Regions from separate parts of the Streptomyces sp. 7R007 genome, predicted to be linked through region 1. Evidence: riboswitches for the same ligand, from Rfam matches in the RefSeq annotation. Region 1 holds a riboswitch; each other region holds the start of a gene.
The links. A riboswitch is a leader RNA that binds a small molecule or an ion and turns the genes downstream of it on or off. The one in region 1 is predicted to bind S-adenosylmethionine.

Region 1 (9,463 bases):
GAGTGGCAGTTGTGCGGGACGCCGAGGCGCGACCGCCGGGAGGCCGAGCTGTACCTGGCCGCGCAGCGCCGCGGACCGCGGCCGGCGATGGCGTACCGGCTCGTGCACGAGTTCACCGACTACGAGGTACTGCGGGTGTGGGGCACCCCGGTGAAGGTCGACATCGAGCCGATGGGCAACCTGTAGGGCTCTCAGGCCAGCAGCGGCAGCTCCGCGAAGTCGTGTCCCTCCCACAGCCGCCTCGACGTCTCCTCCGGATACGCCCGCACCTCCGGCCGCGCGTCCAGCACCTGCACCAGCCGCCGGCCGGGGTCGTACGACGGCCAGCCCGGGTCCCCGCTCCGCGCGAACGCCGTCCAGGAGGCGCGGAAGCGCTCCGACAGCGCTCGAGCCTCCTCCGGCACCCCGCTTCCCGCGAACAGCAGGGCGCCCAGGTCCGCCTCGTACGTGCCGAACAGCAGCGGGATGTCCAGGCCGTGACAGGCCCCGAGGGCGCCCCCGGCGCCCGGTGCCGGCCAGGTCAGTTCGTAGACGTGCGCGCGCCCGCCCCCGGCGACCTGCGCCTCCGCGAGGCCCAGGGACGGCATGCTGAAGAGCCAGTCCGTCTGGACGCGGACGTAGAGCTGTTCCGGCGTCGCGTCGGGGAAGGCCGCCCGGTAGGCCGCTTCGGCGTCCGGGCCCGGACCGAACGTGCGCAGCGCCCACGCCGCCCGCTCCTCGCCGATCTTGCCGAGCTGCCCGGCCATGACGAGGAACAGCTGCCACTCGTCGCGGTTGTGCCCCACCAGCAGATCCACGTCCCGGCCGGCCCCCTCCGCCAGCGCCCGCCACGGCGTGGTCGGCAGCACCTCGCCGTCCACGACCGGCGAGAACGGCGTCACGGTGGGCGCGACCCGGCCCCACCGGTCCTCGTACCGCCGCATGGTGGACGCCAACGCCTCACCGGCCGAGGGGAGTTGACGCGGGTCCACGGTGGCCAGGTCGGCGACCGTCGGGCGCAGGCCCGCCTCCGCGGCGAGGGCGGAGGCGATGTCACGGGCCAGTTCGTCGGAGAAGTACGTGCCGGGCACGCTCTGCGCGATCGCCCGCCGGAACAGGCCCCGCGCGCTCGGCATGGCGAGGAGGGAGGCGACCGACCCCGCGCCCGCCGACTCGCCGAACACGGTGACCTGGCCGGGGTCGCCGCCGAACTCCGCGATGTTGTCCCGTACCCACTCCAGCGCCGCCACCTGGTCCAGCAGCCCCCGGTTGGCCGGCGCGCCCTCGATGTGCGCGAACCCCTCCATGCCGAGCCGGTAGTTGAGGCTGACGACGACCACGTCCCCGGCACGGGCGATGTGCTGGGCGTCGTAGCCGGGGCTGCCCGAGTGGCCCAGCTTGTAGGCGCCGCCGTAGATCCACACCATGACCGGGCGCCGGGCGGCCGGATCGGCGTCCGGAGTCCAGACGTTGACGGTCAGCCAGTCGTCCCCGAGCGGCGTCTCCTGGACGGCGCTGCGGCCCGCGAAAGCCGACTCCTGCGGGGGCGGCGGGCCGAAGGCGTACGCCTCCCGGGTGCCCTCCCACGCCCGCACGGGCCGGGGTGCCCCGAACCGGGCCTGGCCGACGGGGGGCTCGGCGAACGGTATGCCGCGGAAGACCGTGAGGCCCTCCTCGCGCCGCCCGCGCACCGCTCCGGCGGCGGTGCGCACGACGTCCCGAGACCCGGGCTCGACTGCCGTCATGGTGACTCCTCACTAGTCAGCGATCACGCGCGCTGGTAACCACGCTCCCGACCAGCCTGCCGCTCGCGGATTCAGCCGTGCTCGCGGATTCAGCCGTGCTCGCGGATTCAGCCGTGCTCGCGGATTCAGCCGTGCTTGCGGATCAGCTCGCGGGTCCGCTCCTCGTCCAGTTCGTACACCGTCTCGTGCGCCCGCGGGTCCCGTGCGTGGAAGGTGTGGAACATCGGCCCCGTCTCCCCGCCCAGTTCCACCAGCGAGGCCGACGCCCCGCGCACCGCGCGCTCGGTGCCGGGCCGGGTCGTCAGGTCGATGCGGTTGACGACGCCGGGCGTGACCCAGACCGGCACCGACTCCAGCATCCCGAAGAGCTGGAGGTGGTAGTGCCCGGTCAGCACCGCCCGTACGTCGCTCCCCCGGACCGCGTCCGCCAGCTCCCGCGGGTTGCGCAGCCCGAAGACCGGCTGGGTGGCCGAGATGTCGAGGGCGATCGGCGGATGGTGGAAGGCGAGGACGGTGCCGTGCTCGGCGGGGACGCTCAACACATCCCGCAGCCACTCCAGTTGGCCCGCGCCCAACCGCCCGTACACCTTCCCCGGCACGAGCGAGTCCAGCGTCACGATGCGCCACCCGCCCACCGTGCTCACCGCGGCCCGCTCCCCGGCCTCCGATTCGAAGACGGCGTCCGGCTCGTGGTGCCCGCAGCCCAGGACCTTCCCGAAGGCCGTGCGTTCGTCGTGGTTGCCGGTGGTGTAGAGGACGGGCGCGCCCATCTCCCGCCCGAACTCCGTCATGAGCTCCCGCACGGTCGTGTACGCCTCCACCGACCCGTCGTCGGCGATGTCCCCGGTGACGACGACCGCGTCCACGCCCTGCTGGTACCGGAGTTCGGCGAGCATCAGCCGCAACGAGTCGGTGGCGTGGGCCCCGCGGGCGTCGGTGCGTTCGACATGGGTGTCCGAGAGGTGAAGTATCCGCATCTCCCGGACACTACCTTCACAGGCTGCCGGAGGCGGTGCTCAGCTCAGCGTCTTCAGGGCCGCCGCGTCGTACGGCTTCAGTTCCTCGAAGCGGCCGTCGAGGACCTTGCGGGCCCACTCGGGGTCCTGGAGCAGGGCGCGGCCGACGGCGACCAGGTCGTACTCCTCGCGCTCCAGGGCGTCGAGCAGGTCGTCGATGCCCTTGACCGGGGAGCCCTCGCCCGCGAAGGCGCGGATGAAGTCGCCGTCGAGGCCGACCGAGCCGACGGTGATGGTGGTCTTGCCGGTGAGCTTCTTCGTCCAGCCGGCCAGGTTGAGGTCGGAGCCGTCGAACTCGGGCAGCCAGTAGCGGCGCGTGGAGGCGTGGAAGGCGTCGACGCCGGCGGCGGCCAGCGGCGTGAGGATGGCCTCCAGCTCCTCGGGCGTCTCGGCGAGCCGGGCCTTGTACGCCTCCTGCTTCCACTGCGAGTAGCGGAAGATGACGGGGAAGTCGGGGGAGACGGTCTCGCGGACGGCGGCCACGATCTCGGCGGCGAACTTGGTACGGGCGACCGGGTCGCCGCCGTAGGCGTCCGTGCGGCGGTTGGTGCCGGCCCACAGGAACTGGTCGATCAGGTAGCCGTGGGCGCCGTGCAGCTCCACGCCGTCGAAGCCGATGCGCTCGGCGGCGGCCGCGGCCTCGGCGAACGCGCCGATGACGGCGTCGATGTCGGCCTGGGTCATGGGGGTCGCGTCGTCGACGCCGGTGACCCGCAGGCCGGAGGGGCCGTGCGAGGGGGCCTGCGGGTAGGGCGGCTCACCCTGGTTGCGGACGGTGCCGATGTGCCATAGCTGCGGCACGATCGTGCCGCCCGCCGCGTGCACGGCCTCGGCGACCTTCGCCCAGCCCGCGAGCTGCTCCTCCCCGTGGAAGCGGGGGACGCGGTCGCTCTGTCCGGCCGACTCGTGGCCGACGTAGGTGCCCTCGGTGACGATCAGGCCGACACCGGCGGCGGCCCGGCGCGCGTAGTACGACACCACGTCCTCGCCCGGGACGCCGCCCGGGGAGAACATCCGGGTCATCGGCGCCATCGCGATGCGGTTCGGGACGGTCAGACCGTTGATCGTGGCGGGGCGGGAGAGGATCTCCGCGGCGCGGGAAGGGGTGGCGGTCACGTGGGGGACTCCTCGGAGATAACCGGACGGTATGTGCGTATGCATTGTTGCACTACCTTAACCAATCCCTCTGTGACCCCGGACACGCCCGAGGGCGGCACCCCCGGGGAATCCCGGAAGTGCCGCCCTCGGCAAGGACGTTGATCAACCGGAGGCCGGAGCCCCGGAGGTCGATCAGAAGTCCATGTCACCGCCCGGCATGCCGCCACCGGCGGGCGCGGCGGCCTTCTCCGGCTTGTCGGCGATGACGGCCTCGGTGGTGAGGAAGAGCGCGGCGATGGAGGCGGCGTTCTGCAGAGCGGAGCGCGTGACCTTCGCCGGGTCGATGATGCCTTCCTTGACCAGGTCGACGTACTCACCGGTCGCGGCGTTCAGGCCGTGGCCCGGGGTGAGGTTGCGGACCTTCTCCACCACGACGCCGCCCTCCAGGCCGGCGTTGACGGCGATCTGCTTCAGCGGGGCTTCGAGCGCGAGCTTGACCGCCTGGGCGCCGGTCGCCTCGTCACCCTCCAGCTCCAGCTTCTCGAAGACCTGGGAGGCCTGGAGCAGGGCCACGCCACCACCGGCGACGATGCCCTCCTCGACGGCCGCCTTGGCGTTGCGCACGGCGTCCTCGATGCGGTGCTTGCGCTCCTTGAGCTCCACCTCGGTGGCGGCACCGGCCTTGATGACCGCGACACCGCCGGCGAGCTTCGCCAGGCGCTCCTGAAGCTTCTCGCGGTCGTAGTCGGAGTCGCTGTTCTCGATCTCGGCGCGGATCTGGTTGACGCGGCCGTTGACCTGGTCGGAGGAGCCGGCACCGTCGACGATGGTGGTCTCGTCCTTGGTGATGACGACCTTGCGGGCGCGGCCCAGGAGGTCCAGGGTCGCGTTCTCCAGCTTGAGGCCGACCTCCTCGGAGATGACCTCGCCGCCCGTGAGGATGGCGATGTCGCCGAGCATGGCCTTGCGGCGGTCGCCGAAGCCCGGGGCCTTGACGGCGACGGACTTGAAGGTGCCGCGGATCTTGTTGACGACCAGGGTCGACAGGGCCTCGCCCTCGACGTCCTCGGCGATGATCAGCAGCGGCTTGCCCGACTGCATGACCTTCTCCAGCAGCGGGAGCAGGTCCTTGACCGAGGAGATCTTGGAGTTGGCGATCAGGATGTACGGGTCGTCGAGGGACGCCTCCATACGCTCCATGTCGGTGGCGAAGTACGCCGAGATGTAGCCCTTGTCGAAGCGCATACCCTCGGTGAGCTCCAGCTCCAGACCGAAGGTCTGGGACTCCTCGACGGTGATGACGCCTTCCTTGCCGACCTTGTCCATGGCCTCGGCGATGAGCTCGCCGATCTGGGTGTCGGCGGCGGAGATGGAGGCCGTGGAGGCGATCTGCTCCTTGGTCTCGACGTCCTTCGCCTGCTCCAGCAGGGCACCGGAGACGGCCTCGACGGCCTTCTCGATGCCGCGCTTGAGGGCCATCGGGTTGGCGCCGGCGGCCACGTTGCGCAGGCCCTCCTTGACCAGGGCCTGGGCGAGAACGGTCGCGGTGGTCGTACCGTCACCGGCGACGTCGTCCGTCTTCTTGGCGACTTCCTTGACCAGCTCGGCGCCGATCTTCTCGTACGGGTCCTCGAGTTCGATCTCCTTGGCGATGGAGACACCGTCGTTGGTGATCGTGGGGGCGCCCCACTTCTTCTCGAGGACGACGTTGCGGCCCTTGGGGCCGAGCGTCACCTTCACGGCGTCCGCGAGCTGGTTCATGCCGCGCTCGAGGCCGCGCCGCGCCTCCTCGTCGAACGCGATGATCTTGGCCATGTGAAGTGGTCCCTCCAGGACTGGGGGTGATTCCTTCGGACCGCGCCCGCGCCCGCGACGGACGGCTCGCCGACCCGTGGGTTCCTTGCCCCACCCGGTCCGCGGGCCTCACCGACCCGGTCCTTCTTTGTCACTCTCACCTTCAGAGTGCTAACGCCAATGATTAGCACTCGCCCCCTGCGAGTGCAAGCGGCTCTCGGGGATCGGGCGGGGCGCTCCGCCCGGCGCGAACAGGGGGCGGGCACATGACGAGGGCCCGCACCCTCGCGGGTGCGGGCCCTCGTCATGTGAATGTTCTAGGCGGTGACGCGAACCATGTCGGCCTGCGGGCCCTTCTGACCCTGCGAGATCTCGAACTCGACCCGCTGGCCCTCTTCCAGGGTGCGGTAGCCGTCCATCTGAATCGCGCTGTAGTGGACGAAGACGTCCGCACCACCGTCGACCGCGATGAAGCCGTACCCCTTCTCCGCGTTGAACCACTTGACGGTGCCCTGAGCCATGCCTAACTCCCCTATTACTGGCCCTTGCACGGACCCGCACTTCGCGGATCCGGGTCAGACCTCACCCCCCACGGTTGGGGGCGTGCGCCGGAACGCGTCGACCGCGGCTGAATGTATCTGTCCAACTGCCGTCTGCAACAGGTCAATCGGACGAGAATTCTGGACGGGCCCGGTCGGGAATCTGCCGAGAATTCACCAGGTTTCAGGGCAAGTCGGGCCCCGCAAAATACACAAAAGCCACGAAAGACGCGCGCACTTTGGCTACATCTTGTCGGGCAAGGAGCAGGTTTCCAGGGCTTCCGGTCCGTGGACCGGCAGCGGGTTCCCCAACTGTACCGCGCTCAACCACACAGAATTGCCCCCTCCGCTTCTCTCACGGAGGGGGCAATTCGATGAACTCTTCGTGACCGGCCTTACCAACGGTAATGTTCGGTCATTCGGCGCCCGGTGGTTTGTTGGTTCAACCGTTCGCCAATTCGGTGGTTCGGTCAGCCGCCGGCCACGGCCGGGATGATGGAAACGCCCGCACCGTCGGGGGTCGCCGTCTCCAGCCCCTGCTCGAAACGCACGTCGTCGTCGTTGACGTACACGTTGACGAACCGCCGCAGCTTGCCCTGGTCGTCGAGCACGCGGGCCGCGATTCCCGTGTGGTTCTTCTCCAGGTCGGCGATGACCTCGGCGAGGGTGGCGCCCTCGGCGGTCACCTCGGCCTGCCCGCCGGTGTAGGTGCGCAGGATGGTGGGGATGCGGACGTTGACGCTCATGATGCGAGGCCAGCCTCTCGGAAGGAGTCGAGGTTCGGGCGGATCGTCGCGGTCAGGCCGGTGCCGGCCACCGCGTCGAGGGTCTTCAGGCCGTCGCCCGTGTTGAGGACGACCGTCGTCTTGGTGGGGTCGAGTACGCCGTTCTCGATCAGCTTGCGCGTCACGCCCACGGTCACGCCACCCGCCGTCTCGGCGAAGATGCCCTCCGTGCGGGCCAGCAGCTTGATGGCGTCCACGACCTGCTCGTCCGTCACGTCCTCCACCGCGCCACCGGTGCGCCGCGCGATGTCGAGCACGTACGGACCGTCGGCCGGGTTGCCGATGGCCAGCGACTTGGCGATGGTGTTCGGCTTCTGCGGGCGCACCACGTCGTGGCCGGCCTTGAAGGCCGTCGACACCGGCGAGCACCCCTCGGCCTGCGCGCCGAAGATCTTGTACGGCCTGTCCTCGACGAGCCCGAGTTTGATCAGCTCCTGCAGGCCCTTGTCGACCTTGGTCAGCTGCGAGCCGGAGGCGATGGGCACGACGATCTGGTCCGGCAGCCGCCAGCCGAGCTGCTCGCACACCTCGTACGCGAGCGTCTTGGAGCCCTCCGCGTAGTACGGCCGCAGGTTGACGTTGACGAAGCCCCAGCCCTCGCCGGCCGGGTCTCCGATGAGCTCCGAGCAGAAGCGGTTGACGTCGTCGTAGTTGCCCTCGATGCCGACGAGCTCGCCGCCGTAGACGGCGGCCATGACGACCTTGCCCTGCTCCAGGTCGTGCGGGATGAACACGCAGGAGCGGAAGCCGGCGCGGGCCGCCGCGGCGCCCACCGCGCCGGCGAGGTTGCCGGTGGAGGAGCAGGAGAGGGTGGTGAAGCCGAAGGCGCGGGCGGCCTCCAGGGCCTGGGCGACGACGCGGTCCTTGAAGGAGTGCGTCGGGTTACCGGAGTCGTCCTTCACATACAACCCGCCGGTGATCCCGAGCTCGCGGGCGAGGTTGTCGGCCTTGACGAGCTTGGTCCAGCCGGGGTTGATGTTCGGCTTGCCGGCCACGTCGGCGGGGACGGGCAGCAGCGGGGCGTAGCGCCAGATGTTCGAGGGTCCCGCCTCGATGCGCCGCCGGAGCTCCTCGGTGTCGTAGGCCGAGAAGTCGTAGGCGATCTCCAGCGGGCCGAAACACTCCTCGCACGCGAAGACGGGGCCGAGCGGCACCCGGTGGCCGCATTCGCGGCAGGACAGCGCCGCGGCGGGGCCGAGGTCGACGGTGGAGTCCGTGGTGCTTGCAACAGTCTGCACAGCCATGTGAGGCGAGGCCCTTTCTCCTCATCTTCCTCACGACGCATCTCGCCGTGAGACGGATTTGGCACCTTCCCTAGCCGGGAGCCTCGCGGAGCGATCGACAGTGATCTACGAGTACCGACTGGAGGGTTGCCGGGGCTTCATCGGGCCGTATCCCTCTGCCCCTCTGGATGAGCGGTATGAAGTTGTTCACGGCGGGCCAGGACATGCGATGGTCACCCGCGTTGTTCAAGACTGTAACCGACGACCAGGACAGTTGAGATAGTCGTCCGAACCGCGAGATGGATCACAAGACAAGGAGCCGCCTACGTGCTGGAAGAAGTCGAGCGCTGGCTGACCACCCGCTCCTGGTCCGTCACCGATCGCCCGCTCCACCAGATCATGGCCGCCAAGCAGCGCACGGGGCAGACGGTCAGCGTCGTGCTGCCGGCGCTCAACGAGGAGGAGACCGTCGGCGACATCGTCGCCGTGATCCGGCACGACCTCGTGCAGCAGGTGCCGCTCGTCGACGAGATCGTCGTCGTCGACTCCGGTTCCACCGACCGCACCTCCGCGGTCGCCGCCGCGGCCGGCGCGACCGTCGTGCACCGCGACGAGATCCTGCCGCACCTCCCGGCCGTCCCCGGCAAGGGCGAGGTCCTGTGGCGCTCCCTGCTGGTCACCCGCGGGGACATCGTCTGCTTCGTCGACGCCGACCTGAAGGAGTTCTCCTCGGACTTCGTCTCCGGCATCGTCGGCCCGCTGCTCACCGACCCCGGGATCGACCTGGTCAAGGGCATGTACGACCGTCCGCTGGCCGGCGCGCAGGGCCAGGGCGGCCGGGTCACCGAGCTGATGGCGCGCCCCCTGCTGAACATGCACTGGCCGCAGCTGGCCGGCTTCGTCCAGCCGCTCGGCGGCGAGTACGCGGCCCGGCGCAGCCTGCTGGAGCAGCTGCCCTTCCCGGTCGGCTACGGCGTCGAGCTCGGCATGCTGGTCGACGCCCTGCACCTGGTGGGCCTCGACGCCCTCGCCCAGGTCGACGTCGGCGTCCGCAAGCACCGCCACCAGGACGGCCAGGCCCTCGGCCGGATGGCGGCGGCGATCTACCGCACCGCCCAGCTCCGCCTGGCCCGCGGCCACCTCATCCGCCCCTCCCTCACCCAGTTCGAACGCGGCGACGACGGTTTCGAGCCGCGCACGTACTCCGTGGACACGGAGGAGCGTCCGCCGATGGTGGAGATAGCGGAGTACGCCTCCCGCCGGGTGGCCTGAGGCAGGGTGGTG
Region 2 (9,463 bases), on a different contig from region 1:
GGCACCGGTTCTGACTGACATGACTGTTGGAGTAGCGCTCAACGCGTCCGACGCGCCGAACCAGGTCGACGCCACCGTGGAACTGGCCCGAGAGGCCGCGCAGTTCGGTCTCACGTCGGCCTGGTTCGGGCAGACCTTCGGGGCCGACTCGCCCCAGCTCGCGGCGATCGCCGGGCGGGAGGTGCCCGCACTGCAGGTCGGCACCTCCGCGATCCCCGTCTTCGGCCGCCACCCGCTGCTGGTCTCCAGCCAGGCCCAGACCGCGCAGGCCGCGACCCACGGCCGCTACCACCTCGGACTGGCCCTGGGCACGAAACTGCTGACGGAGACCGGCTTCGGCCTGCCCTTCGAACGCCCCATCGCCCGGCTGCGTGAATTCCTCACCGCCCTGCGCCAGTTGACCGAGACCGGCAGCGCCGACTTCCACGGCGAGCTGCTCACCGCGACCACCCCCGTCCCGGCCCGGGTGCCGGGCGCCGACGGCGGCGTCCCCCTGCTGGTCGCCGCGATGGGGCCCCAAGCGCTGCGGGTCAGCGGTGAGCTCGCGGACGGCATCCTGCCCTACCTGGCCGGCCCGCGCGCCCTGGCGGACCACATCGTGCCCGCCCTGACCGCCGCCGCCGAGGCCGCCGGCCGGCCCGCGCCCCGCATTGTGGCCCTGGTGCCCGGCGTGGTCACCGACGACGTCGACGCGGTGCGCGCGAAGGCCACCGAGACCCTCGCGTTCTACGAACGGATCCCGTCCTACGCCCGGGTCATCGAACTCTCCGGGGGCCGACGGGCCGCCGACCTGGCCGTGATCGGCGACGAGAAGACCGTCGAGGCCGAGATACGCCGGTACCGCGACGCCGGCGCCACCGAGGTCGTCTTCTCCGGCACCGAGATCGCGGGCGACGCCGAACGCCGACGCACCTGGCAACTCCTGGGCGAACTGGCCGGCTGAGCACGCCCGTCGACCCGCCGGCCCCCTGCACCCCGTCACGAAGGAGCCCCGCACCCATGACCACCGAAGCCACCGCCACCGAAACCACCACCGCCGAAGCCACCGCCACCGAAGCCACCGCCGCCGAAGCCACCGCCGACCTCCACGCCTTCACCGAGACCTGGCTGGAGTGGTACCGCGCCCAGGAGGCCCGCCTCGCCGCCCCGCACGGCTTCCTTGCGATCACCGGCCTGCACTGGCTGACGCAACAGCCCCAGCGCTTCCCGGACGCGCCCGGTGCCTGGCGCACCGGCGATGACGGGGTCGTCGTGGAACTCGACGAGGACGAGGAACTGGTCGTCGACGGGGTGCCGGTACGCGGCGAACACCGCTTCGGCGTGCTTCCCGAACGCGGTGGCGTTGACGCGGTGTGGAAGGACGCCGTCATCGAGGTGGCCCGGCGCGGCGGGCACGACATCGTGCGCCCCCGCCACCCCGACGCGCCGCTGCGCACGGCCTTCACCGGCACGCCCGCCTACGCCCCCGACCCGCGATGGGTCGTGACGGGCCGCTACCTCCCCTTCGACACACCGCGGCCGACCACCGTGGGCGCCGCGGTCGAGGGCCTGGAGCACGTCTACGACGCTCCGGGCAGGGTCGAGTTCGAGCTGGAGGGGCAGCAGCTGGCGCTGACCGTCTTCCCCGGCCCCGGTGCCGGACGGCTGATGGCGCTGTTCACCGACGCGACCTCCGGGGTCACCACCTACGCCGCCAACCGGTCCCTGACCCTGGAGCCACCCGCCGCCGACGGCACAGTGGTCCTGGACTTCAACCGGGCCGCGAACCTGCCGTGCGCCTACACGGACCTGGCCACCTGCCCGCTGCCCCCGGCCGAGAACCGGCTGCCGGTGGCGATCGAGGCCGGCCAGAAGATTCCCCGCGAGCGCGGCGGTTCCTGAAGCACGGCTGGGCCGTTGACCAACGGCAAGATCTCTCCGTACGATCACGAACGGCATCGAGTGTCAGCGTCAAGCCCTGGCTCGCTGACCGGCAACCCTCCCCCGCGGTGGGGTGCTCCAGGTGAAAGCCCGGCGGAATCACCGACGATCCCGCAAGCGCGTGGCCCCGTGACCGGGGCCGGACAGGTGGAGGACCGACATGCGGCACGGTGGTGACCTCAGCGCCCGTTTCGCGGGCACCACCGTGTTCTCCCGCCTCTCGCGTCGGCGCCACATCGACCTCAAGCGCTCGACCAGCTGTCTCTGTCGGGCCTGACGGGCCTTCCCACCGCCGGCAGCGGTACGGCACCCGTCCTCGCCGCGTCCGGCCGCGCCTGACCCTCGCTCTGCCCTGATCCCTGTCTGCACCGCGCCTCCCCGGCGTCGCCCTCGCGCGCCGAACGAAGCCGCACGTCCGCGCACGGCCATGTCCCGTACGACTACCGTGCCCGGTGACACGAGTAGGAGAAGCCCTCCGTGACTGCACTCCCCCCTGTCAGAACCTCTCGGTGGGCGGCACTGGCCGCCCTCGTGACCACCAGCGTCCTGCTGACCGCCTGCGGATCGGGCGGCGGCGGCACGGGCGGCGGCACCGGACAGCCCACGTCCGGCGGCACCCTGACCTTCGCGGTGGGCTCGGACTCCGGCTGCGTGGATCCGCAGCAGGTCGGCAGCAACGAGACCATCTACTCGGTGCGCCAGATCGTGGACTCCCTGACGGACCAGGACCCCAGAACCGGCAAGATCGTGCCGTGGCTGGCGAAGAGCTGGGACATCAGCTCCGACGCCACGACGTTCACCTTCCACCTGCGCCCGGACGTCACCTTCAGCGACGGCTCGAAGCTGACCGCCCAGGTGGTCAAGGACAACTTCGACGCGGTGCCCCGACTCGGCGCGCTCGGCACCCTCGCCCAGGGCTATCTCAGCGGCGTCGAGAGCACCACGGTGATCGGCCCGCTCACCGTCAAGGTCACCTTCAAACAGCCCAACGCCCAGTTCCTGCAGGCCACTTCGACGCACTCACTGGGCATCGAGTCCGCGGCCAGCGTCAAGAGGACACCGCAGCAGAAGTGCAGCGAGGGCGTGATCGGCTCCGGGCCCTTCGTCCTGACGCAGTACGTGCAGAACCAGTCGCTCACCCTCGCCAAGCGCACCGGGTACGCCTGGGGTTCCTCGCTGTGGACGAAGAAGGGCGAGGCGTACCTGGACAAGCTGGTGTTCAAGGTCGTCCCGGAGGCCGGTGTACGCACGGGCAGTCTCCAGTCCGGGCAGGTGGACGCGGTCAGCAGCGTCGGCAGGGCCAACGAGGCGGCCCTCAAGGGCGGCCAGGTCACCCTCCAGCGACGGGCCAACCCCGGCGTCGTCTTCGGCCTCGGCCTCAACAACGCACGCCCGGCCCTGAAGGACACACGCGTGCGCCAGGCGCTCCTGTACGCCGTCGACCGGCAGCAGATCGCGGACACCGTGTTCCCCACCGGCACCCAGCCGGCGACCAGCGTCCTCGCCCACACCACGCCCGACTACACCAGCCTCGCCCCGGACCTGGCGACGGACGCGGCCAAGGCCACGTCGCTCCTGGACGCGGCCGGTTGGAAGACCGGCAGTGACGGCATCCGCGCCAAGGACGGCAAGAAGCTCACCCTGTCCATCGACTGGGTCCCCAACGCCGCCACCAACCAGCCCGCGTTGGAGCTGATCCAGCAGCAACTCAAGGCCGTCGGCGTCCAGGTGACCCTCAAGCAGCTCCAGCTCACCCAGCTCACCCCGACACTGCAGTCCGGCGACTACGACGCGGTGTGGACCAACGTCACCCGGGCCGACCCGGACATCCTGCGCAGCTCCTTCTCCACGAAGCTGGCCAACTTCTACCACCTGCCGGCCACCGGCCTGGACACGGCCCTCGCCGCACAGGCCGCGACCACGGACACCGCCAGGCGCAAGCAACTCGTCGGCCAGGCACAGCAGTTGATCGTGCACAACGCCAACTACGTGCCGGTCGTGGAGCTCCAGACCCAACTGGGCGTGTCGAAGAAGGTGCACCAGCTGACCTTCGACGCCTCCAGCCGGCTCCAGCTGCACGACACGTGGATCGGCTAACCCATGCGCCGCTATGTGATCAAACGGCTCGCGCAGGCGGCCGGCGTGCTGTGGGCCGCGTACACGGTCTCGTTCCTGGTGCTGGACTACCTGCCGGGCGACCCGGTCACGGCCATGGCCGGTGCCGGGATGGACTCGGGGCAGGTCGACCCGCGGCAGATCGCCGCCCTGCGGCACGAGTACGGCTTCGACCAGCCGGTGCTGGTGCAGTACGCGGAGTACCTGGGGCGCGCGGTGCGCGGCGACTTCGGCGACTCGGTGTCCACCGGCCGCCCGGTCACCTCCACCCTGTCCGCCGCGCTGCCGCAGACCCTGCAGTTGACCGGGGCGGCCCTGCTGCTCGCGGTGGTCGCCGGCGGTGGTCTGGCGGTGCTGGCGACCTGCACCACGCGGCGCTGGCTGCGCCAGCTGCTGCTGTCGCTGCCGCCGCTGGGGGTGTCCGTCCCGACGTTCTGGGTGGGCCTGCTGCTCGTCGAGACGTTCTCCTTCCGGCTGCACTGGTTCCCCGCGTTCGGCAACGACGGCATCGAGGGGCTGGTGCTGCCGGCCGTGACGCTGGCGGTGCCGACCGGCGCGCAGATCGCCCAGGTGCTCGCCAAGAGCCTGCTCACCGCCCTGGACCAGGCGTACGTGGAGACCGCGCGGGCCAAGGGCGCCGGCCGGTGGCGGGTCCATCTGCGCCACGCCCTGCGCAACGCGTCCCTGCCCGCGCTGACGGTCGTCGGCCTGCTGGTGGGACAGCTCATCGCCGGTTCGGTGGTCGTGGAGACGGTGTTCTCCCGCGACGGCCTCGGCCGCGTCACCGCGGCGGCGGTCACGGCCCAGGACATCCCGCTGGTCCAGGGGGTGGTGGCGTTCGGTGCGCTGATCTTCGTGACGACGAACCTGGTCATCGACCTGATCTATCCGCTGCTGGACCCGCGGATCGTGGTGACCTCCGGCAGAAGGGCGGTCCTCGCATGAGCCACGGCCTCGTCGACGACCCGGCCGAGGCGGCCCTGGGACTGGCCCGCCCGGTCGGAACGGACGCGGGACCGGAGCCGGGACGGCGCGTGGACGGACGGCGCCTGCTGCGGTTCGTGGTGCGCCGCCCGGGTCTGGTGCTCTCGGTCGTCGTCCTCGTCCTGGTGGTGCTGGCCTCGTTCCGGCCCGGCCTGTTCACCTCGCAGGACCCGCTGAAGGGCGTCCCGTCGCAGAACTTCCGCGCTCCCAGCGCCAGTCACTGGTTCGGCACCGACGAACTGGGCCGCGACCTGTTCTCGCGGGTCGTCCACGGCGCCCAACTCTCCCTCAAGGCCACGCTGATCGCGGTGGTGGTCGCCTTCGTGGTCGGCGGACTGCTCGGCGTGGTCGCCGGGTTCGTGGGCCGCTGGGTGGACGACGTGCTGATGCGCCTCGTCGACGTACTGCTGTCGATCCCCGCGCTGTTCATGTCCCTCGCCCTGGTCACCGCGCTGGGCTACGGCACGGTGAAAGTGGCGGTCGCGGTCGGCATCGCCAGCGTCGCCGGGTTCGCCCGGGTGGCGCGCTCTGAGGTGCTGCGGGTGCGGCAGGCGGTGTTCGTCGAGGCCTCGCGCGCGAGCGGGGCACGCTGGTACTCGGTGCTGGGCCGGCACGTGCTGCCGGGCGCGGCGGGCCCGGTGATCGTGCTGGCCACCCTCGACTTCGGCTCCTCCATCCTGGCCGTGTCGGCGCTGAGCTTCCTCGGCTACGGCGCTCCCCCGCCGGCCCCGGAGTGGGGCACGTTGATCTCCGACGGCCGCAACTACCTCGCCAACGCCTGGTGGCTGACCGCACTGCCCGGACTGGCGATCGCCGCGACCGTGCTGGCCACCAACCGCATCGCCCGGGCACTGGACGGCGAATGGTCCCGGCAGCCATGACCGACGAACCCGAGAACGGTGAGGACGTGACCACACCCCTGCTTGAGATACGCGGCCTGTCGGTGTCGTACCGCACCCGGGCCGGCACGGTCGAGGCCGTCCGGGGCGTCGACCTCGACGTGTGGCCGGGACAGGTGACGGCCGTGGTCGGCGAGTCCGGCTCCGGCAAGAGCACGACCGCCCACGCCGTCACACGCCTGCTGCCGGCGAACGGCCGCATCGACGCGGGCGCCATCCGCTTCGGCCGGCACGACCTGGCCGCCTTGTCCGAGGCGGAGCTGCGCACCGTACGCGGCGCGCGGATCGGGCTGGTCCCGCAGGACCCGACGGTCTCCCTCAACCCGGTCAAGCGGATCGGCGAGCAGGTCGCCGAGGTACTGCGCATCCACGGTCTGGCCAGTCGCCGGTCGGCTCCCGCCGAGGCGGTCGCCGTCCTGGACCGGGCCGGGCTGCCCGACGCGGGCGTACGGGCCCGGCAGTACCCGCACGAACTGTCCGGCGGCATGCGGCAACGCGCCCTGATCGCCATCGCCATCGCCGCGCGGCCCGAGCTGATCATCGCGGACGAGCCGACCAGCGCGCTCGACGTCACCGTCCAGCGGGTCATCCTCGACCATCTCCAGCGCCTGACGGAGGAGTCTGGCACCGCGGTCCTGCTCGTCACCCACGACCTCGGGGTCGCCGCCGACCGGGCCCAGCGGCTGGTGGTCATGTCCCAGGGCAGGGTCGTCGAGTCGGGCCCCACCCGTGACGTCCTGGCCGACCCGCAGCACGACTACACCCGGCACCTGCTGGCCAGCGCCCCCCACCTGACGTCCACCTCGCCCCGCACCCCGGTCTCCACCCCCGGGACACCGACGGCGCCCCTCGTCGAAGTCCGCCACCTGGTCAAGGAGTTCAGGCTGCCCCGCGCCGGCGACGGACCCCGCACCTTGCGCGCCGTCGACGACGTCAGTTTCACCCTCCACCGCGGCCGCACCCTCGCCCTGGTCGGCGAGTCGGGCTCGGGCAAGTCGACCACCGCCCGCCTGGTGCTCCGCCTCGCCGACGCGACCGCCGGACAGATCCTGTTCGACGGCACCGACGTCACCACCGCCCGGGGCGCCCAGGCCAGAGCGCTGCGCCGCCGCGCCCAGCTCGTCTACCAGAACCCCTACGCCTCCCTCGACCCGCGCTTCTCCATCGCCGAGGTGATCACCGAGCCGCTGCGCGCCTTCAAGGTCGGCGACCGCGCCTCCCGGCTCGCCCGGGCCCGCGAACTGCTCGACCGGGTGGCCCTGCCCGCCGCCACACTGGAGCGACGGCCCGCGGAGCTGTCGGGCGGTCAGCGCCAGCGCGTGGCGATCGCCCGCGCCCTGGCCCTCTCCCCCGACCTGGTGGTGTGCGACGAGCCGGTCTCCGCGCTCGACGTGTCCGTGCAGGCCCAAGTCCTGGACCTGCTGGCCGAGTTGCAGGCCGACACGGGCGTGGCGTACCTCTTCATCTCCCACGATCTGGCCGTCGTACGCCAGATCGCGCACCAGGTCGCCGTCATGCGCTCCGGCCGGATCGTCGAGACGGGCCCGCCGCAGGAGCTCTTCACCCACCCCCGCCACGCATACACCCGCGAGCTGCTCGCGGCGATCCCCGGCGGTCGCGTCCCCTCCCCCGAGCCCACGAACAGCTGAGGCCAGCCACACATGAACCCTCCCACCATCACCTCCCTGGCCCTGCTCACCCCCGGCAACTTCGCCGACGACGACCCCTACACCGGCCTGGAGGAGACCCTCCAACTCTTCGAGTACGCCGAACGGTTGGGCTTCGACGGTGCCTGGATCAGACAGCGCCACCTCGAACACGGGGTCGGCTCGGCCGCCGTGTTCCTCGCCGCGGCCGGCCAGCGCACCGAACGGATCGAACTGGGCACCGCGGTCATCCCGATCGGCTACGAGAACCCCTTCCGCCTCGCCGAGGACCTGGCGCTGGCCGACGTCCTGTCCCGAGGGCGGCTCCAGATCGGCTTCAGCACCGGCATGCCGCACGCCGACCTGCTCGGCGACCTCGTGTACGACGGCGACTGGCGCGGCTTCGACCTCTCGTACGGCAGAATCGCCCGCGTCCTGGACAACCTGCGCGGCGACTACCTCGGCGGCCCGGACACGGTCATCCACTCACCGGGCAACGTCCAGCGCCCCCGCCTGCAACCGCACAACCCCGAGCTGGCACACCGCATCTGGTACGGCGGCGGCAGCCTGCGCTCGGTCCGCTGGGCCGCCGAGCACGGCCTGAGCCTGCTGTCGGGCAACATCGTCTCCGGCGAGGACACCGACGACTTCACCACGGCCCAGCTGAACCTGCTGACCGAGTACCGGCGCACGCTGTCCGCCAAGGGCACCGACCGTCCGGCGCGGGTGGCTTTGGGCCGGGTCATCGTGCCCTTCGACAGCGCCGACGCCACCGGTCGTGCCCGCTACCGCGCCTACGCGGCCGCCCGCCACGAACGGACCCTGGCACCCCAGGGCCCCAAACGCACCCTGTTCGCCCCCGACGTAGTGGGCACCGCCGAGCAGATCCTCGACCAGCTGGCCGCCGATCCCGTCCTCGCGCAGGTGTCGGAACTGCGCCTGGAGCTGCCGTACGAGTTCCACCGGGAGGAGTACGAACAGATCCTCCACGACGTACGGCACCTGATAGCACCGGAGCTGGGCTGGCACCCCGCCTCCGCGCCGGCCCAGGAGGCGACGATCCGCTGACCCGCTACCCGAAACCGGCCGCACGGTTACGGGTACACACCCGCGAACCGACAGGCGGGTCGTACGGTACCTAAGTCGCCGAACTCCGATCAGCAACCGCCGAAGCCGACCTGCCCAGCGAGTACACCGTCACCGGCTCCCCGAAGAGTTCGTCCTCACGCACTGTGGTGAACCCAAGCCGTTGCGCCACGCGCACGGAAGCGGTGTTCCCGGGGCGGATCAAGGAGATGAAGTAGGGCTCGTCCAGAGTCTCGAAGCCCCAGTCCAGACATGCGCGGGCTGCCTCGGTGGCATAACCGTGCCCCCATGCTTCGGCCTTGAGAGTCCAGCCGAGCTCCACCTCGTCGTAGTTCTCCCAGTAGTTCAAGCCCACCCGGCCGATGAACTCACCGGTGGAGCGCAGTTCGACGGCACACAGCCCGTGACCACGCTCCGCCCACTGCTGTTCCACGGAGGCCAGCCGTTCCAAGGCCTGCTGGTGCGAATAGGCGCCCACGAATCGGTTCACCCGTCCGTCGGCATGAAGGGCGACGAACGCGTCGACGTCCTCCACCCGGAGAGGCCGCAGCGAGAGCCGTTCAGTCTCGATCACCCAACCAGGCTATGCCAGGCCGTCGGTGACGGCCTGACTAGTCTTCCCAGTCCAGTTGGTGTTCCGGCACCCCCACCGACAGGCCGTAGGCCACCGCCTCGGCTCTGCGGATGTCGTCTGCTCCTGAGTAGCGGAACACGCGGCCCGCGAAGACCACGACTCGTTCATCGCCGCAACGGTAATCCGCGTACCAGCCACCCTCGTTGGACAGGCTGTCCGCCAACGCCTTTGCCAGGGGC
Region 3 (9,463 bases), on a different contig from region 1:
ACCTTTCCCCGGGTCAGGCCCGCGGTGCGGTCGTCGACGCGCAGCAGGTGCAGCGGCACGTCCGGGTGCGTCTCGTCCCAGCGGCGCAGCAGGGGGATCGTGTGGTCGCCGAGGGCCGCCCAGGGGTGGCCCAGGCGCAGTGGCCGGTTTCCCGTCCCGTGCGGGTCGAGGGCGCTGTCCACGGCGGCCAGGGCGGCGGCGGCCTTGTCGTGGAACACGCGGCCCTCGGCGGTCAGTTCGAGGTGGTGCGTGGAGCGGTCGACGAGGCGGGTGCCCAGGTGCTGCTCCAGCTGGCGCAGCGTGCGGGAGAGGGCGGGCTGGCCCACGTGCAGCCGGGCGGCGGCCCGGGTGATGGTGCCCTCCTCGGCGATGACCAGGAAGGCCCGCAGGTGCCGCAACTCGATGGTCATGCCTGCGAAGCATAACCAGCGCGGAACCGGCATTTCACACGGCGCGAGGGGCTTCCTAGCGTGAGGGGCATGACTTCCACGGCGCGCACCCCGGCCGCGGCTCCGGCCGCCCCTGTCGTCCTACGCCACGCCCCCGGGCGGGGCGGTCTCACGGGCGTCGGCCTGATGCTGGCCGCGGCGGTGTCCGTGCAGTTCGGCTCGGCCTGCGCCGCGCTGATGTTCCCCCGGGCCGGGGCGCTCGGCGCGGTCGCGCTGCGGGTGACCTTCGCCGCGGTGCTGCTGCTGGTGGTCACCCGGCCCCGGCTGCGCGGTCACGCGCGGTCCGACTGGGCGGTGGTCACCGGGTTCGGCCTGGCGCTCGGCGGCATGAACCTCCTCTTCTACCAGGCCATCGACCGCCTTCCGCTGGGCGCGGCGGTCACCCTCGAAGTGCTCGGCCCGCTGCTGCTGTCGGTCCTGGTCTCGCGCCGCGCCGCCGGCCTGCTGTGGGCCGCCCTCGCGCTGGCCGGCGTCGTCCTGCTGGGCGGCGGCGACTTCGGCGGCCTGGACACCGCCGGCGTGGCCTTCGCGCTCGGCGCCGGGGCGCTGTGGGCGGCGTACATCGTGCTCAACGCCCGCGCGGGCGCCCGCTTTCCGCGCCTGGACGGCCTCGCCCTGGCCATGGCCGTCGCCGCGCTGGTCAGTCTGCCGCCGGGCGTGGCGGACGCGGGGCGCGCGCTGCTGGAGCCGGGGGTGCTGGGCCTGGGCCTGGCGATCGCCGTGCTGTCGTCCGGCGTGCCCTACACGCTCGAACTCCTCGCGCTGCGCAGGCTGCCCGCGGCCACGTTCGCGGTGCTGACGAGCCTCGCGCCGGCCCTCGCCGCGCTGGCCGGGTACCTGGTGCTGGGCCAGGCCCTGTCGGCGGCGCGGTGCGTGGCCGTCGCGATGGTCGTCGCCGCGAGCGTGGGCGCCGTACGGACCGGGCGGCGTCAGGAGGGCCGTACCAGCCCGGACTCGTAGGCGAAGACCACGGCCTGCACGCGCGCGTGGGCGTCGATCTTGGTGAGGATGCTGCTGACGTGGGACTTGACGGTGGTCGGTGCGATGGACAGCCGTTCGGCGATCTCGGCGTTGGACCAGCCGGAGGCGACACCGGCGAGGACGTCGCGTTCGCGTCCGGTGAGGGTGCCGAGCCGGTGCTCCGGCTCCCGTGCGGGGGCGGGCGCCTCGCGGCGGACGGCGTCGATGAGGGCCTGGGTGAGCGCGGGCGGCAGTACGGCGTCCCCGGCGGCCACGGTGTGCACGGCGGCGGCGAGTTCGTCGGGGGTGGCCTCCTCGGTGAGGAAGCCGCCGGCTCCGGCGCGCAGGGCCGCGTAGCCGTACTCGTCGAAACCGGCCAGGCTCAGCACGAGCACCCGGGGGGTGTGCCGCACGGACTCGGAGCGGGTGAGGCGGCGGATGGTGTCGAGGTCGTCGGCGCCGGGCAGGCGGCTGTCGAGCAGGACGACGTCGACGGGGCCCTGTTCGCACAGGCGGACCGCGTCGGAGCCGGTGGCCGCGTCGCCGAGGACGGTCAGGTCGGGCCGGGTCTCCAGGAGCATCCGGAGGCCGCGGCGCTGGAGCGCGTGGTTGCTGACGATGAGCACAGTGGGCATGGCACTTCCCGTCACCCTCTGCCGCGGTGAACGAAACGGTATCGTTCACCTTGATGGCATCAGGCTAGCCCCGTCGTTATCGAAACGCCAGCGTCTCGGTTGTGGGCTCGGTCATACCGGCGTCATATCCGGCCCGTGGACGCCCTCTTGACGTACTCCCTGGTCGGATCGACACTCCAGTCAGGAATCCTAGTGAAAAGGTAGGGAAAGATGAGGTGCCCCGCACCGGCCCCGGGCCGGGTCAGCACGGCCGCACGCCGGGCGAGCCGCACTCCCGGGCCGACGCCTCTTCTCACCTCCCGCCGCCACATCGATCTGCTGCGCGTGTGCAGCGCGATCGACCCCCTGCGCTGAGAGCCGCCGACTGCGCTCCACAGTCGCCCGACGTCGCTTCCGCCGCGCGTACGTCCGCGCCCGCTCCCGGGGAGAGTCATGACCATCGCACCGCCGGCCGCCCCTGCGTCCGTCCAGCCCGCGCCCGCCTTCCGGGGGCGCATCGGCAGGGACGCCCGCAGCGGCCACTACGCCGTTCCGCTGCGCTACCGCCTGTACCTGTCGACCGCGTGTCCGGACGGCCTGCGCATCGCCGTCACCCACAGCCTGCTCGGACTGGACGCCGTCTGTCCGGCCACCTACCTGCCCGCCGTCCCCGACCGCCCCGAGGGCGGCTACGCGCGGCTGCGCCCGCTGTACGAGGCGAGCGCCCACCGCTACGCCGGCGCCGCACTCGCCCCGGTCCTCGCCGACGACTGGTCCGGACGCATCGTCAGCACCCACGCCCCCGACATCATGCGCGACCTCGCCCGGCACTTCGGCGCCGACCGGCCCGCGCCGTACCCGTGCGGCGCCGAGTCGGAGATCGACGCCGTCGAGCGGATGTGCGCGCACGGCATCCGGGAGGCGGCGCAGCGCGCCGGGGCCGCCGACGCCGAGCCGGCCGAACGCGCCGCGGCGCTCGAGGCGTTGCTGGAGACCCTGGGCGCGCTGGAGCGCTGGCTGGAGGGGCGGACGTACATGATCCGCGATCACATCACCGCGGCCGACGTCGAGTTGTGGGTCGCGCTCGTCCAACTCGACACCGTGCACCGCAACCACCTCGACGCCTCGGCCGTGCGCCGCATCGCCGGCCATCCCGCGCTGTGGGCCTACGCCCGCCGCCTGACCGCCCACCCCGCCTTCGGCACCCACCTCGACCTGGACGGCATCGCCCGCCGCCACCACGCCCGTTGCCGGGGCCTGGAGGACGCCGGCGCGGCCGTGCAGATCCTCGACTGGGCCGCCCACACCCCCTGACCGTCCATCCTCTGGACCGGCGTTGACACCGGGCGGGTCGACTGCCTTAACGTACGGACCAGAACGGTCATGAGCGTCAGCGACAAGCCCTGGCTTGCTGACCGGCAACCCTCGCACCGCGGTGGGGTGCCCCAGGTGACGACCGGACCGAAGTCGTTTCGGTAAGCGCGAGGCCCTGAAGGGGCCAGAAGTGACGGTGACGCCATGTACGCAGTTCCCAGGACGGCCACGCGCCGCCCGGCGGGCTGCGTACGGCCGTACCGCAACCTCCTCGTGGCCGATCGCGCCGTCGATCTGCTCCGCGTGAACAGCGCACTGTGTACCGCGCCGGGCCGTGCCCGCTGTCGGGGCTGACTCCTTCCCCGCAGCCCCGCGCCTCCTGACGAACACCGCCCGAGCGGTGTGCCGTTGTCCTTCCCGCCCCCCGGTGCCTCGCCTGCCTGTGCCGCATGCCGTCGCGCTCCGGGGTGTCCGAACCAGCCGGAGCCCACCATGAGTGAACCTCCCGGCGTCGCGGTGTCCCTCGCCGAGGCACCGCCCGCCCCCGCCCCCTCCCGGGAACTGACCGCCCAGCGCGTCGTGCCGCTGCGCCGGCCGGGCCGGTGGATCGCCACCGCCGTCGTCCTGGTGCTCGTCGCGCAGGCCGTCCACGGGCTGGCGACCAACCCCTTCTACCAGTGGGACCGCTTTCGCTACTGGTTCCTGCGGCCCGCCATCCTCGACGGTCTGCTCGTCACCCTCGAAGTGACCGCCCTCAGCGCCGTGCTGGGCCTGCTCGGCGGCATCCTGCTGGCCCTCGGCCGGCTCTCCGGGAGCCCGGTGCTGCGCGCGGTCAGCTGGACGTACACCTGGCTGTTCCGTTCGATACCGCTGATCGTGGTGCTGATCTTCCTCTACAACTTCAGCGCCCTGTACCGGACGGTGAGCCTGGGCGTGCCGTTCGGCCCCGCGTTCGTCTCCTTCGACGAGTCCCGGCTCGCCACCGACATGGCCGTCGCCGTCGTCGGACTCAGCCTCAACGAGGCGGCCTACGCCTCCGAGGTCGTACGCGGCGGCATCCTCTCCGTCGACCAGGGCCAGCACGAGGCCGCCGCCGCGCTGGGCCTGCCGAAGCGCTACCAGTTCACCCGGATCGTCTTCCCGCAGGCCCTGCGGTCCATCACGCCCAACTACGTCAACCAGCTCATCGGCCTCATCAAGGGCACGTCCCTGGTGTTCTACGTGTCGCTGCTGGACCTGTTCGGCTCGGTGCAGTCGATGGGCAGCACCTACCCCGGCGACATCGTGCCGCTGCTGCTGGTCGCCACCGTCTGGTACCTGATCCTCACCAGCGCCGTGTCCGTCGTCCAGTTCTACGTCGAGCGGTACTTCGCCCGGGGCGCCACCCGCACCCTGCCGCCGACGCCGTTGCAGAAGGCACGGGCCGGCCTCGCCGGTCTCAGGGCCCGGCTGCGCAGGGAGGCCGGCGTATGACCACCGCACCCGCCGGGCTCGAAGTCCACGACGTCCACAAGTGGTACGGCACCCACCGCGTCCTCGACGGCATCGACCTGACCGTCCGCCCCGGGGAGGTCACCGTCGTCCTCGGCCCGTCCGGCTCCGGCAAGTCGACGCTGCTGCGGGTGATCAACCACCTGGAGAAGCCCGAGATCGGCCACGTCAGCGTCAACGGCGAGCTGATCGGCGTCCGGCGGCAGGGCGGGCGGCTGAAGGAGCTCAGCGAGCGGGCCATCCTCGCCCAGCGCTCCCGGATCGGGTTCGTCTTCCAGAACTTCAACCTCTTCCCGCACCTGACCGCGCTCGACAACGTCGCCGCCGCCCCCGTCGCCACCGGCAGGCTCGCCAGGCCCGAGGCGCTGGAACTGGCCCGCGAACTCCTCGACCGCGTCGGCCTCGGGGACCGGACCGCCGCCTACCCGCGGCAGCTGTCCGGCGGGCAGCAGCAGCGCGTCGCCATCGCCCGGGCCCTCGCCCTGCGCCCCGGAATCATCCTGTTCGACGAGCCGACCTCCGCGCTCGACCCCGAACTCGTCGGCGAGGTGCTGGCCGTCATCAAGGACCTGGCCACCAGCGGCACCACGCTCGTGATCGTCACCCACGAGATCGGCTTCGCCCGCGAGGTCGCCGACCGGATCGTCTTCATCGACGACGGACGCATCGTCGAACAGGGCCCGCCCGCCGAGGTGTTGGACCACCCCCGGCACGAACGCACCAAGGACTTCCTGCGCCGGGTCCTGTGACCCCCGCTCGTCCCCCCTTTCCCCGAACTTCCCCCGACTCTTTCGCCGACCGCCCTTCGAACGACAAGGAACGACCATGCCCACCCACCTCTCCCGACGCGGCCTGATCCGCGGCCTCACCGCGGCGACCGCCGTGGCCTCCCTCGCCACCGCGCTCAGCGCCTGCGGAGGCGACAGCGACGCGGCCACCCGCACCGGCGACGGCGCCGGCACGGTCACCGTCGGCCGGCTGTCCAACGGCGCCGCCAAGGAGACCGCCCTGAAGGTCTCCGAGGTGAAGTCCATCAGCGCCGAACTGCCCGCCGCGATCCGCAAGAGCGGCAAGCTGGTCATCGGCTCCGGCACCCTGCCCTCCGGCTCCCCGCCGCTGGGGTTCGTGGGCAGCGACCAGAAGACCCTCACCGGCTCCGAGGTGGACCTGGCCAGACTCGTCGCGGCCGTCTTCGGCCTGGAGCCCGAGGTGAAGCGGTTCACCTGGGAGAACCTCTTCGTCGGCATCGACAGCGGCAAGGTCGACGTCGGCTTCTCCAACATCACGGACACCGAGGAACGCAAGAGGAAGTACGAGTTCGCCTCCTACCGCAAGGACGACCTCGCCTTCGAGACGCTCAAGACCTCGAAGTGGACCTTCGACGGCGACTACGAGGAACTCGCCGGCAAGACCGTGTCCGTCGGCGCCGGCACCAACCAGGAACGCATCCTGCTGGCCTGGAAGGACCAGCTGGCCAAGGAGGGCAAGAAGCTCACCGTCAAGTACTTCCAGGACAACAACAGCCTCTACCTGGCCCTCGCCGGCGGCAAGATCGACGCCTACCTCGGCCCCAGCCCCAACCTCTCCTACCACGTCACCCAGACCGCGAACACGCCCCAGGCCACCCGCATCGCCGGCCAGTACTCCGGCGCCGGCGCCTCCCTCCAGGGCCTGATCGCCGCCACCGCCAAGAAGGGCAGCGGCCTCGCCAAGCCCCTCGCCGACGCGATCAACCACCTGATCCGAAACGGCCAGTACGCACAGTGGCTCAAGGCCTGGAACCTCTCCCACGACGCCGTCGCCACGTCCGAGGTCAACCCGCCCGGCCTGCCGCTGGACAACTCCTGACCCACCCCGGCCGGGGACCCCGCCACCCCGCGGCGGGGTCCCCGCCCCTTACACCCGCACCGGAGCCGTCACGCGATGTCCGTCGCCAGCCTCGACACCACCTCTGCCCCCGTCCTCGACAACCCCGCCTGGGCCGCGCTCACCGGCCCGCACCGGCACTTCGCCGAACGCGTCGGGCGCGCCGCCCGCTACCCCCGGGACGTCGCCCCCTTCCACGCCGTCACCGACGTGGACGACCCGCGCGCCTGGGCCGACCTGGCCGTCCTCGTCGGCCCCGGCGGCAGCGCGGCGGTGCGCGACGTGACCCGCCCGCCGGACGGCTGGGAACTCCTCCGGACCGGCCGGGGCGTCCAGCTCGTCGGCACCTCGGTGCGGGCGCAGCCCGACCCCGAAGCCGTACGGCTCGGCCCCGCCGACGTACCCGAGATCCTCGACCTCATCGCCCGCACCCGGCCGGGCCCCTACCTGCCCCGTACCGTCGAACTCGGCACCTACCTCGGCATCCGCCACCGCGGCCGGCTGATCGCCATGGCCGGTGAACGGCTGCGCCCGCCCGGCTGGACCGAGATCAGCGCCGTGTGCACCGACCCCGGCCACCGCGGCCGCGGCCTGGCCGGCCGCCTGGTCCGCGCCGTCGCCGCCGGCATCGAGGAGCGCGGCGAACAGCCCTTCCTGCACGCCGCCGCCGACAACACCGACGCCATCCGGCTGTACGAGTCGCTCGGGTTCACCCTGCGCCGCCACACCGTCTTCTCGCTCGTACGCAACACCGCGGCCGCCGGCGCGGAAGAAACGGCATGACCGTGCCGTTGCCCCTGTCGAAGGCGACGGCCCGGACGGAGGTGCGCCCCATGACACGCCTGCCGCGCGCCGTTCGCCTGCACTCCCGGCCCCACATCGACCTCCAGCGCGTGGCCGGCGCCCTCTGTTGCTCCTGACCCCGTTTCCCAGCCGCCGTCCGCCCCCGTTCCGGCGGGCCGGCGCTCTCGTACGGATCTCCAGGAAGGCATTCCCCCGTGTCCCCCTCTGCTACGTCTCCTTCTTCGCTGCACCTCGCCGTCGCCCTCGACGGCACCGGCTGGCACCCCGCCTCCTGGCGGGAGCAAGTCGCCCGCCCCCGCGAGCTGTTCACCGCCGGCTACTGGGCCGACCTGGTCGCCGAGGCCGAGCGCGGCCTGATCGACTTCGTCACCTTCGAGGACGGACTCGGCCTGCAGTCCTCGCGCCACGACGAGCTCGACGGCCGCACCGACCAGGTCCGCGGACGCCTCGACGCCGTCCTCACCGCCTCCCGCATCGCCCCCCTGACCCGGCACATCGGCCTGGTGCCGACCGTGATCGCCACCCACACCGAGCCGTTCCACATCTCCAAGGCGATCGCCACCCTCGACTACGTCAGCACCGGCCGCGCCGGCCTGCGCGTGCAGATCTCCGCCCGGCCGCACGAGGCCGACCACTTCGGCCGCCGCACGATCGCCCCGGTCGACTCCTACGACAGCCCGGTCGTGACCGACCTGTTCGACGAGGCCGCCGACTACGTGGAGGTCGTACGCCGGCTGTGGGACAGCTGGGAGGACGACGCGGAGATCCGGGACGCCGCCACCGGCCGCTTCATCGACCGCGACAAGCTGCACTACATCGACTTCGAGGGCCGGTACTTCAGCGTCAAGGGCCCCTCCATCACCCCACGCCCGCCCCAGGGCCAGCCCCTGGTCACCGCCCTCGCCCACCAGACCGTCCCCTACCGGCTGGTGGCCCGCCAGGCGGACGTCGGCTACGTCACCCCGCACGACGCCGGACAGGCCCGCGCGATCGTCGCCGAGATCCGCGCCGAGCAGGAGGCCGCCGGACGCGCCGGCGAACCCCTGCACGTCTTCGGCGACTTGGTGGTCTTCCTCGACGACGACCAGACGGCCGCCGAGGACCGGCGCGCACGCCTCGACGCGCTCGCGGGAGAGCCGTACGAAAGCGACGCCCGGATCTTCACCGGAACGCCCGCGCAACTGGCCGACCTGCTCCAGGAGTTGGCGGGGGAGGGGCTGAGCGGGTTCCGGCTGCGGCCCGCGGTCGCCGGGCACGACCTGCCGGCCATCACCCGCGGCCTGGTCCCCGAACTGCAGCGCCGGGGCGCCTTCCGCACCGCCTACGAAGCCGACACCCTGCGCGGCCTGCTGGGCCTGCCCCGCCCCGCCAACCGCTACGCCGCCGCCTGACCGGGAAGGACCCGCACCGACCATGACCAAACCGCTGAAGCAGATCCACCTGGCCGCGCACTTCCCGGGCGTCAACAACACCACCGTGTGGAGCGACCCGGCCGCCGGCAGCCACATCGAGTTCGCGTCCTTCGCGCACTTCGCCCGCACCGCCGAACGCGCCAAGTTCGACTTCCTGTTCCTCGCCGAGGGACTGCGGCTGCGCGAACAGGGCGGCAAGATCTACGACCTGGACGTCGTCGGCCGCCCCGACACCTTCACCATCCTCGCCGCCCTGGCCGCCGTCACCGAGCACCTCGGCCTGACCGGCACCATCAACTCCACCTTCAACGAGCCCTACGAGGTGGCCCGCCAGTTCGCCAGCCTCGACCACCTCTCCGGCGGCCGCTCCGCCTGGAACGTCGTCACCTCCTGGGACGCCTTCACCGGCGAGAACTTCCGCCGCGGCGGATTCCTGCCGCAGCAGGAGCGCTACTCCCGCGCGCGGGAGTTCCTGGCCACCGCGAACGAACTCTTCGACTCCTGGCACGGGGACGAGATCCTCGCCGACCAGGCGGCGGGCGTCTTCCTGCGG

Region 2: it holds a riboswitch for S-adenosylmethionine, as region 1 does, so the genes downstream of both, ACYF6T_RS12705 (putative leader peptide) here and thrC (threonine synthase) in region 1, are expected to answer to the same signal.
Region 3: it holds a riboswitch for S-adenosylmethionine, as region 1 does, so the genes downstream of both, ACYF6T_RS02670 (amino acid ABC transporter permease) here and thrC (threonine synthase) in region 1, are expected to answer to the same signal.

What each region holds. Positions count from the first base shown of each region.
Region 1 is NZ_JBTWMV010000006.1:139,239-148,701, reverse strand. Features, by position in the region: gene ACYF6T_RS10580 (hypothetical protein) at 1-186, shown strand, start outside; gene ACYF6T_RS10575 (carboxylesterase/lipase family protein) at 192-1,724, opposite strand; gene ACYF6T_RS10570 (metallophosphoesterase family protein) at 1,850-2,701, opposite strand; gene ACYF6T_RS10565 (NADH:flavin oxidoreductase) at 2,741-3,901, opposite strand; gene groL (chaperonin GroEL) at 4,031-5,653, opposite strand; gene ACYF6T_RS10555 (cold-shock protein) at 5,950-6,153, opposite strand; gene ACYF6T_RS10550 (MoaD/ThiS family protein) at 6,642-6,917, opposite strand; gene thrC (threonine synthase) at 6,914-8,200, opposite strand; SAM riboswitch class I at 8,219-8,374, opposite strand; gene ACYF6T_RS10540 (glucosyl-3-phosphoglycerate synthase) at 8,507-9,451, shown strand.
Region 2 is NZ_JBTWMV010000007.1:282,797-292,259, reverse strand. Features, by position in the region: gene ACYF6T_RS12715 (LLM class F420-dependent oxidoreductase) at 20-943, shown strand; gene ACYF6T_RS12710 (DUF1684 domain-containing protein) at 1,000-1,881, shown strand; SAM riboswitch class IV at 1,934-2,046, shown strand; gene ACYF6T_RS12705 (putative leader peptide) at 2,081-2,197, shown strand; gene ACYF6T_RS12700 (ABC transporter substrate-binding protein) at 2,398-4,017, shown strand; gene ACYF6T_RS12695 (ABC transporter permease) at 4,021-4,980, shown strand; gene ACYF6T_RS12690 (ABC transporter permease) at 4,977-5,900, shown strand; gene ACYF6T_RS12685 (dipeptide ABC transporter ATP-binding protein) at 5,897-7,567, shown strand; gene ACYF6T_RS12680 (LLM class flavin-dependent oxidoreductase) at 7,580-8,632, shown strand; gene ACYF6T_RS12675 (GNAT family N-acetyltransferase) at 8,703-9,224, opposite strand; gene ACYF6T_RS12670 (hypothetical protein) at 9,262-9,463, opposite strand, start outside.
Region 3 is NZ_JBTWMV010000001.1:554,825-564,287, reverse strand. Features, by position in the region: gene ACYF6T_RS02695 (LysR family transcriptional regulator) at 1-410, opposite strand, end outside; gene ACYF6T_RS02690 (EamA family transporter) at 480-1,409, shown strand; gene ACYF6T_RS02685 (LuxR C-terminal-related transcriptional regulator) at 1,379-2,044, opposite strand; gene ACYF6T_RS02680 (putative leader peptide) at 2,255-2,398, shown strand; gene ACYF6T_RS02675 (glutathione S-transferase C-terminal domain-containing protein) at 2,477-3,337, shown strand; SAM riboswitch class IV at 3,403-3,511, shown strand; gene ACYF6T_RS02670 (amino acid ABC transporter permease) at 3,830-4,810, shown strand; gene ACYF6T_RS02665 (amino acid ABC transporter ATP-binding protein) at 4,807-5,577, shown strand; gene ACYF6T_RS02660 (transporter substrate-binding domain-containing protein) at 5,654-6,676, shown strand; gene ACYF6T_RS02655 (GNAT family N-acetyltransferase) at 6,752-7,477, shown strand; gene ACYF6T_RS02650 (putative leader peptide) at 7,474-7,614, shown strand; gene ACYF6T_RS02645 (LLM class flavin-dependent oxidoreductase) at 7,693-8,889, shown strand; gene ACYF6T_RS02640 (NtaA/DmoA family FMN-dependent monooxygenase) at 8,912-9,463, shown strand, end outside.